DNA from 3 places in the Streptomyces sp. NPDC005955 genome. Region 3 is predicted to be linked to each of the others. Evidence: riboswitches for the same ligand, from Rfam matches in the RefSeq annotation. Region 3 holds a riboswitch; each other region holds the start of a gene.
The links. Region 3 has a riboswitch for thiamine pyrophosphate ahead of thiC (phosphomethylpyrimidine synthase ThiC). Riboswitches for the same ligand answer to the same signal wherever they lie in the genome.
Positions count from the first base shown of each region.

Region 1: another riboswitch for thiamine pyrophosphate. It lies ahead of thiO (glycine oxidase ThiO); the one in region 3 lies ahead of thiC (phosphomethylpyrimidine synthase ThiC).
Region 2: another riboswitch for thiamine pyrophosphate. It lies ahead of ACFYOU_RS31560 (thiamine ABC transporter substrate-binding protein); the one in region 3 lies ahead of thiC (phosphomethylpyrimidine synthase ThiC).

Region 1 covers NZ_JBIAIF010000003.1:431,627-434,893, forward strand. Annotated here, with positions in the region: gene thiS (sulfur carrier protein ThiS) at 1-121, opposite strand, end outside; gene thiO (glycine oxidase ThiO) at 118-1,275, opposite strand; TPP riboswitch at 1,272-1,385, opposite strand; gene ACFYOU_RS10400 (hypothetical protein) at 1,434-1,829, shown strand; gene ACFYOU_RS10405 (FAD-dependent oxidoreductase) at 2,170-3,267, shown strand, end outside.
Region 2 covers NZ_JBIAIF010000019.1:96,660-99,926, reverse strand. Annotated here, with positions in the region: gene ACFYOU_RS31575 (restriction endonuclease) at 1-14, shown strand, start outside; gene ACFYOU_RS31570 (hypothetical protein) at 124-408, shown strand; gene rlmN (23S rRNA (adenine(2503)-C(2))-methyltransferase RlmN) at 655-1,761, shown strand; TPP riboswitch at 1,852-1,972, shown strand; gene ACFYOU_RS31560 (thiamine ABC transporter substrate-binding protein) at 2,058-3,146, shown strand.
Region 3 covers NZ_JBIAIF010000006.1:10,959-14,225, reverse strand. Annotated here, with positions in the region: gene ACFYOU_RS16440 (hypothetical protein) at 1-168, shown strand, start outside; gene thiC (phosphomethylpyrimidine synthase ThiC) at 200-2,059, opposite strand; TPP riboswitch at 2,052-2,218, opposite strand; gene ACFYOU_RS16430 (YibE/F family protein) at 2,290-3,267, shown strand, end outside.

The DNA.
Region 1 (3,267 bases), on a different contig from region 3:
CGGGCGCGGTGGTGAGCGAGGCGACGAGGTCGCCGAGGGTCGTCCCGGGGGAGACCTCCCGGTGCTCGCCGTTGAGGGTGACGCTCAGGGTCGTGGACCCGGGGGCGGGTGACGCGCTCATGCGGGCTGCTCCTGGGGGAGGCGGGCGAACCGGAGGGGGGTGAAGGGGCGTGCGGCGTCCGGCAGTTCACCGTGCACCAGGGCGTGGGCCAGCACGTCCCCGGTGACGGGGGTGAGCAGCACGCCGTTGCGGTGGTGGCCGGTGGCCAGCAGCAGCCCGTCCAGTGCGGTGGGGCCGAGCAGGGGGGCGTTGTCGGGCGAGCCGGGCCGCAGCCCCGCACGGGTCTCGACGAGCGGCAGCTCGGTGATGCCGGGGACCAGCTCGTGGGCGTCCCGCAGCAGTTCGTACACGCCGCCCGCGGTGACGGTGGTGTCCCAGCCCAGTTCCTCGCTGGTGGCTCCGAGGACCAGCTCACCGTCCTCGCGCGGCACCAGGTACACCTGTCCGCCGCGCACCACCGCCCGCACGGTCCGACTCAGGAACGGGCCGAGGCCGGGCGGCACCCGCAGCCGCAGGATCTGTCCCTTGACCGGTCGTACCGGAGGCAGGACCTCCTCGGGGACGCCCGCGAGCCGTCCGCTGAGACTGCCCGCGGCGAGCACGACCTGCCCGGCCGCCAGCTCGGTGCCGTCGGCGAGCAGGACGCCCGAGGCCCGCTCCCGGCGGGTGACCAGACGTTCGACCCGCTGCCGGTGGAAGACCACACCGGCCGACGCACAGGCGGTGACCAGGGCCGCGGCCAGTCGCCGCGGGTCGATCTGGTGGTCGTCGTCCACCCGCAGCCCGCCGCGCACGCCCGGGGCCAGCATCGGTTCGAGCCGCCGGCACTCCCGACCGTTGAGCCACTGTGGCGTCAGCCCCGCCGCGGTCTGCACGGCGTGCAACTCCCGCAGCTGGGACCGGTCGTCGGCGTCGAGGGCGACGGCGAGGGTGCCGCAGCGCCGGTAGCCGAGGTCCGCCCCGGTGACCTCGGACAGTTCGGCGGCGAACGCCGGATAGGCCCGGGCCGAGGCGGTGTTGAGGGCGAGGAGCTGCTCCTCGCCGGGGTGCAGTTCGGTGACCGCGGCGAGCATCCCGGCCGCCACCTGCGCGGCGCCGCCGCCCGGCGCGGGGTCCGCCAGTGCGGTGCTCAGACCGCGCCCGGCGGCCCGCCAGGCCGTCACCAGACCGATGATCCCGCCGCCCACCACCAGGACGTCCGCTGAACGAGACATGGGTGCTCCGCTCCTCCCTTCGCCGGCATGACCCGGATCAGGTTCGTACGGTCGGAGGCCGGTCAGCCTCCCTCTCAGCCCGGTGCGTCCGGGCTCCCGCGAGTTACGTTGGCCACCCTAACCCGATGCCCCGCACCCCAGTAAGGGAGTCGTGTCCCGTGCCCGACCAGCCGCACCGCCCCGACGCACCGGCCGCGCCCTCGCTCGACGGACGGGTCCTGGTACCCGTGGCCGACCAGGCGCCCGGCCAGGTCGGCACCCGCACCCGCTTCGCCTACCACGAGCGCGACGGCGTGGTCTGGGCCGACTACGCGGGCGGCGAGGTGGTCCGCGGCCACCTCGTCGGCACCCGCACCGGGGACCGGCTGGACTTCCGGTACGTCCAACTGCGCACCGACGGGACGACCGCATCCGGACACTGCGCGTCCCGGGTGGTCGCCCTGCCGGACGGGCGGGTGCGGCTGTTGGAGACCTGGGAGTGGGAGTCGCGCGAGGGGCGGGGAACGAGCGTGGTGGAGGAGACACCGCCCGAGCCGGGACCGACCGCCGACTGAGCCGGCGTCCGGGTGTCTAGGGTGACGACCGGGGACAGCCGGATGCCGGCCGACGGCCCCACCACCCGACGAGGCGGACGAGGGCGACATGCCAGACGAGACAGAAGAGACAGACGAGACGGCCAGGACAGCCAGGACAGCCGGGGCAGCCGGGCCGGAAGAGACAGCCGCGGCAGTCGAAACGGACGAGACGACCGGGGCGACGGAGACGGCCGGGGTGTCCGGGGTGTCCGGGGTGTCCGGGGTGACGGAGACGGGCGCGGCGGGCCGGTCGACCGCGACGGCCGAACCGGGTGGCACGGCTGACCGGCCACCGGGCGTCGTCATCGCGGGCGCGGGCATGGCCGGGGTGCAGACCGCGGTGGCCCTGCGCGAACAGGGCTTCGCCGGACCGGTCGTCCTGATCGGCGCCGAACCCCACCAGCCCTACGACCGGCCGCCGTTGTCCAAGGCCGTGCTCCTGGGCAAGGCCGAGGACTCCGCCTTCGACGTGGACTTCGCGGCGCTCGGCATCGACCTGCGGCTCGGCCTGGAGGTCACCGGCGTCCGCCCCGACGACCACGCACTCGACACCGAGGCCGGACCCGTCCCGTACGACACGCTGGTCATCGCGACCGGCGCCGAACCGGTCCGGTTGCCGGGCGCGGACGGCGTCCCCGGGGTGCACCTGCTGCGCACCCTGGACGACGCGGAGCGGCTGCGCCCGGTGCTCGCCGACCAACACGACGTCGTGGTGGTGGGCGCCGGCTGGATCGGCGCCGAGTTCGCGACGGCCGCCCGTGAGGCGGGCTGCGCGGTGACCGTGGTGGAGGCCGCCGACCGGCCGCTCGCGGGCGCCCTGCCGGCCGAGGTCGCGGCCCCCATGACCGACTGGTACGCGGAGGCCGGGGCCACCCTGCGCACCCGGGCGCGCGTGGTCCGCGTGCAGCCCGGCGAAGTGGTCCTGGACGACGGCAGCGTGCTGCCCGCGGGCGCGGTGGTGGTGGGCATCGGCGCCCGCCCCGCCACCGACTGGCTCGCCGGCTCCGGGATCGCGCTCGGCGCGCACCGGGACGTGCTCGCCGACGACCACCTGCGGACCTCGGTGCCCGACGTCTACGCGGTCGGCGACTGCGCCTCCTTCCCCTCCGCCCGGTACGGCGAACGCCTGCTGGTGCACCACTGGGACAACGCGCTCCAGGGCCCGCGCACGGTCGCCGCCGGCATCGTCGGCGAGGTGCCCGCGGTGTACGACCCGGTGCCGTACTTCTGGTCCGAGCAGTTCGGGCGCTTCGTCCAGTACGCGGGCCACCACGAAGGCGCCGACACGGTGGTCTGGCGCGGGGAGCCCTCGGGTGCCGCCTGGTCGGTGTGCTGGCTGCGCGGCGGGCGGCTGGTGGCGCTGCTGGCCGTGGGGCGCCCCCGCGACCTGGCCCAGGGCCGCAAGCTGATCGAGTCC
Region 2 (3,267 bases), on a different contig from region 3:
CCGGCGCGGCCTGACCGCGGGCACCCGACGGTGCCCCCACACGAAGCAGGCCACCCGCGGCGCCTGGTAACGAAGCGGGTGGCCCGTGCTCACCGTCCTCGGAGGAACAGGAGCAGTCCAAGTATGTCCGAAAACCCGGAGGGGCGAGCAGCCCTGCTCGCACGGGCCGCGATGTTCGGCAGTGCGTTGTCGGCCGGCGTGGTCCTCGTCCTCGCCGGCGGCGCGACGCCGGTGGAGGCATCGGCCTACGTCGCCCCCTTCCTGATGTTCCTGCACCGCGGCGCCCCCGTGCCCGGAGCGCGCAGCACCGGCCGCCGGCAGGTGCCGCGCGCCGGCGGGCCCCCGTCAGTGGAAACGGCCCGGGAGCGCGTAGGCGGGCCCCCGTCGCCGGAATCGGCCCGGGAGTAGCGCCGGGGCCGCCCGCACCCCCGTGCGGGCGGCCCGTCCGGTGCGGGTGCCGCTGTGACGCGCGGCACCGTGCCCGGTCCCCGTCGCCGCCGGCACGGGCCGTCGCACGGTGCCCCCGGCCGCGACCACCAGCGCGAACGCGCCGGGCACCGGGTCGCCCGCCGTCGACGGGGGCGGTCGGTGCCGGCCCCCGCCGCCGGCGACGCACCCGGGCCACCGGCTCGCGTCTGCGACACTGGAGGCACCATGCCCAAGCCCGGAGAACTCACTTTCGTCGCCCCGCGCGGAGCCAAGAAGCCCCCGCGGCACCTCGCCGACCTCTCGCCCGCCGAGCGCAAGGAAGCCGTCGCCGCCATCGGCGAGAAGCCGTTCCGCGCCAAGCAGCTCTCGCAGCACTACTTCGCGCGGTACGTCCACGACCCCGCCCAGTGGACGGACATCCCGGCCGGCGCGCGCGACCGGTTGCAGGAGGCCCTCCTCCCGGACCTGATGTCCGTGGTGCGGCACATCAGCTGCGACGACGACACCACCCGCAAGACGCTGTGGCGCCTGTTCGACGGCACCCTCGTGGAGTCGGTGCTGATGCGGTACCCGGACCGGGTCACCATGTGCATCAGCTCCCAGGCCGGCTGCGGAATGAACTGCCCCTTCTGCGCCACCGGCCAGGCGGGGCTGGACCGCAACCTGTCGACGGCCGAGATCGTGCACCAGATCGTGGACGGCATGCGCGCGCTGCGGGACGGGGAGATCCCCGGCGGCCCGGCGCGCCTGTCGAACATCGTGTTCATGGGCATGGGCGAGCCGCTGGCCAACTACAACCGCGTCGTGGGGGCGATCCGTCGCCTCACCGACCCGGAGCCGGACGGCCTCGGCCTGTCCCAGCGCGGGATCACGGTGTCGACGGTCGGGCTCGTGCCCGCGATCCGCCGGTTCACCGACGAGGGCTTCAAGTGCCGGCTCGCGATCTCCCTGCACGCGCCCGACGACGAGCTGCGCGACACCCTCGTCCCGGTCAACACGCGCTGGAAGGTCCGGGAGGTCCTCGACGCGGGCTGGGAGTACACCGAGCGGTCCGGTCGGCGACTGTCCATCGAGTACGCCCTGATCCGGGACATCAACGACCAGGCGTGGCGCGGTGACCTGCTGGGTCGACTGCTCAAGAACAAGCGGGTGCACGTCAACCTCATCCCGCTCAACCCGACGCCCGGCTCCAAGTGGACCGCGTCCCGTCCCGAGGACGAGAAGGCGTTCGTGGAGGCCATCGCGGCGCACGGGGTGGCCGTGACCGTCCGGGACACCCGGGGGCAGGAGATCGACGGGGCCTGTGGACAGCTGGCGGCATCCGAACGCTAGAGCGGTACTCTTGTCCCGAACGCCCGCATAGCGTCTTGTGCGCAGCGAGCGGTTCGAGCCATTCGCAGCACGTTCACGACAGACAACTGCATTTTCCGACAGGGGAGCGCCACAGCGCTGAGAGTGCGGCAGCCGGGTCACACCGGCGGGCCGCAGACCCTCTGAACCTCGCCCGGGTCATTCCGGGTAGGAAGTTCGGTCACCACTCAAGCTGTTGCGCCCTGCCCGCGCTCCCGCCCCGGGGGCCGCGGGCGGGGCCGCGTCTCTTCCTGGTCCGCTCCAGGAGGAACCACCACGTGAGCACCACCAAGAAGGCCACCGCCGTCGCCCTCGCGGCCGGGCTGGGCCTCGTCACCCTCTCCGGCTGTGCCGAGAGCGGCGACGACGGGCACGGCAGCGGGTCCAAGACGGTCACCCTGGTCAGCCACAGCTCCTTCGCCGCCTCCGAAGAGGTGCTGGAGGAGTTCGAGAAGGAGTCCGGCTACACGCTCAAGGTCCTGGAGGACGGGGACGCGGGCGTCGCCGTCAACAAGGCCATCCTGACCAAGGGCAATCCGCAGGGCGACGTGTTCTTCGGCATCGACAACACGCTGCTCTCCCGCGGCCTCGACAACGAGCTCTTCACGCCCTACGAGGCGGCGGGCGCGGACAGCGTCCGGCTCCCGAAGCGGCCGCTGCTCGACAAGCAGGACCGGGTCACCCTCGTCGACACCGGCGAGATATGCGTCAACTACGACAAGAAGTACTTCGCGGACAAGGGCGTGACCCCGCCGGAGACCTTCGACGACCTGGTGAAGCCGGCGTACAAGGACCTCCTCGTGGTGGAGAACCCGGCCACCTCCTCGCCCGGCCTCGGCTTCCTCATGGGCACCGTCGCCCAGCAGGGCGGCGCCGCGTGGCCCGACTACTGGAAGAAGCTGAAGGACAACGGCGTCAAGGTCGTGGACGGCTGGGACCAGGCGTACAACGAGGAGTTCTCCGGCTCCGCCGGCGGCAAGAAGGCCGGCGGCGACCGTCCGCTCGTCGTCTCGTACGCCTCCTCCCCGCCCGTCGAGGCGATCTACTCCGACCCCAAGCCCGCCGAGGCGCCGACCGGCGTCTCCACCGGCACCTGTTTCCAGCAGGCGGAGTACGCGGGCCTGCTCGCGGGTGCGAAGAACCCGGAGGGCGGCAAGGCCCTGCTGGACTTCCTGAGCGAGCGCACCTTCCAGGCGGACATGCCGCTGAACATGTTCGTGGACCCCGTGCACAAGGACGTCAAGGTCCCCGCGGACTTCGCCCGGTACGCGGTGGAGGTGCCCTCGCCGCTGACGATGGACCCGCAGCGGATCGCCGACCACCGTGACCAGTGGGTCAAGCAGTGGACCTCGCTCGTAGTGAAGTAGGCCGCGCGGCCGACGGCCCCCGCCCCGGCGACCCGCTCGGGTCGGGGGCGGCGGCCGGCGCGGGCCCCGGGCGCACCGACGCCCCCGGACCCGCCGCCCCGGGCGCCCGGACGGGCGGCGC
Region 3 (3,267 bases):
GGCCCGGCCCCGGCGGGTGCCGGCACCTCCGGTCGGATGCCGCACCTCGGCTACCACCGGCCGGGGTTCAGCAGCCCCGACCGGGGCTCGGAGGGGCCGCGCCCCAGCTATTCGAGCCCGGACTTCAGCAGCCCGGACTTCGGCGGGCCCGAACACCCGCCGGAGTGACCCGGTCCGCACGTCGGCCCGGACGCGCCCGTCACGCCAACGGGAGGTAGACCCGGTTGCCCGAGGCCGCGAACTCCTTGGACTTCTGGAGCATCCCCTCGGCGACCTCCTGAGCGGAGGCGTCCTCGGCGGCGTCGCCGCCGAACCGCTCGTTGATGCTCTGGCTGATCTTCATCGAGCAGAACTTCGGCCCGCACATGGAACAGAAGTGCGCCGTCTTCGCGGGTTCCGCGGGCAGGGTCTCGTCGTGGAAGGACCGTGCCGTGTCGGGGTCGAGGGCCAGGTTGAACTGGTCCTCCCAGCGGAACTCGAAGCGGGCGTCGGAGAGCGCGTCGTCCCACTCCTGGGCACCGGGATGCCCCTTGGCCAGGTCCGCGGCATGGGCGGCGATCTTGTACGTGATGACCCCGGTCTTCACGTCGTCACGGTTGGGCAGGCCCAGGTGCTCCTTGGGCGTGACGTAGCAGAGCATCGCGGTGCCCCACCAGGCGATCATGGCGGCGCCGATCCCGGAGGTGATGTGGTCGTAGGCGGGCGCGATGTCGGTGGTCAGGGGGCCCAGGGTGTAGAACGGGGCCTCCTCGCAGATCTCCTGCTGGAGGTCGATGTTCTCCTTGATCTTGTGCATCGGCACGTGTCCGGGGCCCTCGATCATGGTCTGGACGTCGAAGCCCTTGGCGATCCGGTTCAGTTCGCCGAGGGTGCGCAACTCCGCGAACTGCGCCTCGTCGTTGGCGTCCGCGATGGAACCGGGGCGCAGCCCGTCGCCCAGGGAGTACGTGACGTCGTAGGCGGCGAGGATCTCGCACAGTTCCTCGAAGTTCTCGTACAGGAAGGACTCCTTGTGGTGCGCCAGGCACCACGCGGCCATGATCGACCCGCCGCGCGACACGATGCCGGTCTTGCGGCGCGCCGTGAGCGGTACGTACGGCAGCCGGACGCCCGCGTGGACGGTCATGTAGTCCACGCCCTGCTCGGCCTGCTCGATGACCGTGTCCTTGTAGATCTCCCAGGTCAGTTCCTCCGCCCGGCCGTCCACCTTCTCCAACGCCTGGTAGAGCGGCACCGTTCCGATCGGCACGGGGGAGTTGCGCAGCACCCACTCCCGGGTGGTGTGGATGTTGCGGCCGGTGGACAGGTCCATGACGGTGTCGGCGCCCCAGCGGGTGGCCCAGGTCATCTTGTCCACCTCCTCCTCGATGGACGAGGTGACGGCGGAGTTGCCGATGTTGGCGTTGACCTTCACCAGGAACCGCTTGCCGATGATCATCGGCTCGATCTCCGGGTGGTTGACGTTCGCGGGCAGCACCGCCCGGCCGGCGGCGATCTCGGCCCGTACGACCTCGGGTTCGACGTTCTCGCGGAGCGCCACGAACTCCATCTCGGGCGTGACCTCGCCGCGGCGCGCGTAGGCGAGCTGGGTGACGTGCTTCCCGTCGCGGCCCCGTCGGGGCTGGCGGGGCCGTCCCGGGAACACCGCGTCGAGGTTGCGCAGCCCTCCGCGCGGCGAGGTGTGCTTGAGCCCGTCGTCCTCGGGGCGGACGGGGCGGCCCGCGTACTCCTCGGTGTCGCCGCGCGCGACGATCCAGTTCTCCCGCAGCGGCGGCAGCCCGCGGCGGACGTCGGTGTCGGCGTGCGGATCGGTGTACGGGCCGGAGGTGTCGTACAGGGTGACCGACCCGCCGTTGGTGAGGTGGACCTGACGGACCGGCACGCGCAGATCGGGGCGGGGGCCCTCGACGTACGCCTTGTGCCAGCCGGCGGTCGGCCCGGGGTCCGCGGTGTCCGTGGGCTCCGCAGTGTCCGTGGGCTCCGCAGTGTCCGCAGTGTCCGTGGGATCGGTGGGGTCGGTCGCGGTCACGGCAGGCGTGCGTGCGTCCTTGATGGTCATGAGACCTACTCCCTACGCCGGCATTACCCGGTAACAGGTTCAGCGGTCGACGCAGCGGTTCTCCGCCGGAGCACCCGTCCGCGTGAAGCGTCGAGCAGGTCCGGGTACGGAGGTCAGCGCCCTCTCAGCCCGGTGCTCCGAGCTCCCGCGTGTGCAAAGGTGCCCCCACGCTAGCGTCATGTCTGGCGTGCTGAACAGTGGGCCCCGCCCGTTCTTGCGATGATCGGGCGGTGACCACCTCGCCGCAGCCTCCCGTCCCGCCCGCCGGACAGCCCTGGCCGCCGTCCCCCGCGACGGCCCCGGAGTCGACCGCCCACGGCTACGGCCACGGTCCGGACGGCCACGGCGGCCAGGGGAGAGGCGGGGGAGGCCACGGGGGCCACGGGGGCCACGGGGGCCACGGGGGCCACGGGGGCCACGGGGGCCACGGGCATTCTCACTCGCACGGTCCGGCGGCGCCCGTCTCGGCCCGCTTGCGCCGGATCATCGCCGCGGTGCTGATCCCCTTCGCCACGGCCGTCGTCGTGGGGCTGGTCGTCCTGTGGCCGGGCGGCGCCCCCACCCACGAGCGCACGGGCGTCGGCTTCGACCGGCAGACCGAGCAGGCGACGGTCACCCGGGTCGACCGGGTCGACTGCAAGTCCGTCAACGCGGGCGCCGTCCCGCCGACCGGGGACACCTCGACCGCCGAGGGCAGTCAGGCGCAGCAGCGGGCGACCGGCGACTGCGGCAAGGCCACCGTCGAGGTCACCACGGGTCCGCACACGGGTCGGACGTTCACCGAGATCGTGCAGCCCGATGCCTCGCGGAAGCTGGAGCAGGGGCAGAAGGTGATCGTCGCCTACGCCCCCGACGCGCCGCGGGACCTCCAGTACTCGGTCGCGGACACCAACCGTCGGCTTCCGATGGTGCTGTTGGCCGGACTGTTCGCGCTCGCCGTGGTGCTCGTCGGCCGGCTGCGCGGGCTGATGGCCCTGGTGGCCCTCGCGGTGAGCTTCCTGATCCTGACGTTCTTCATCCTGCCCGCGATCCTCCAGGGCTCGAATCCGCTGGTCGTCGCGGTGGTCGGGGCGAGCGCGATCATGCTGATCGCCTTGTACATGTGCCACGGGCTGTCCGCCCGCACCTCGGTGGCCGTGCTCGGCACGCTGGTGTCCCTGCTGCTGATCGGGGTGTTGGGTTCCCTGTTCATCGGCTGGGCCTCGCTC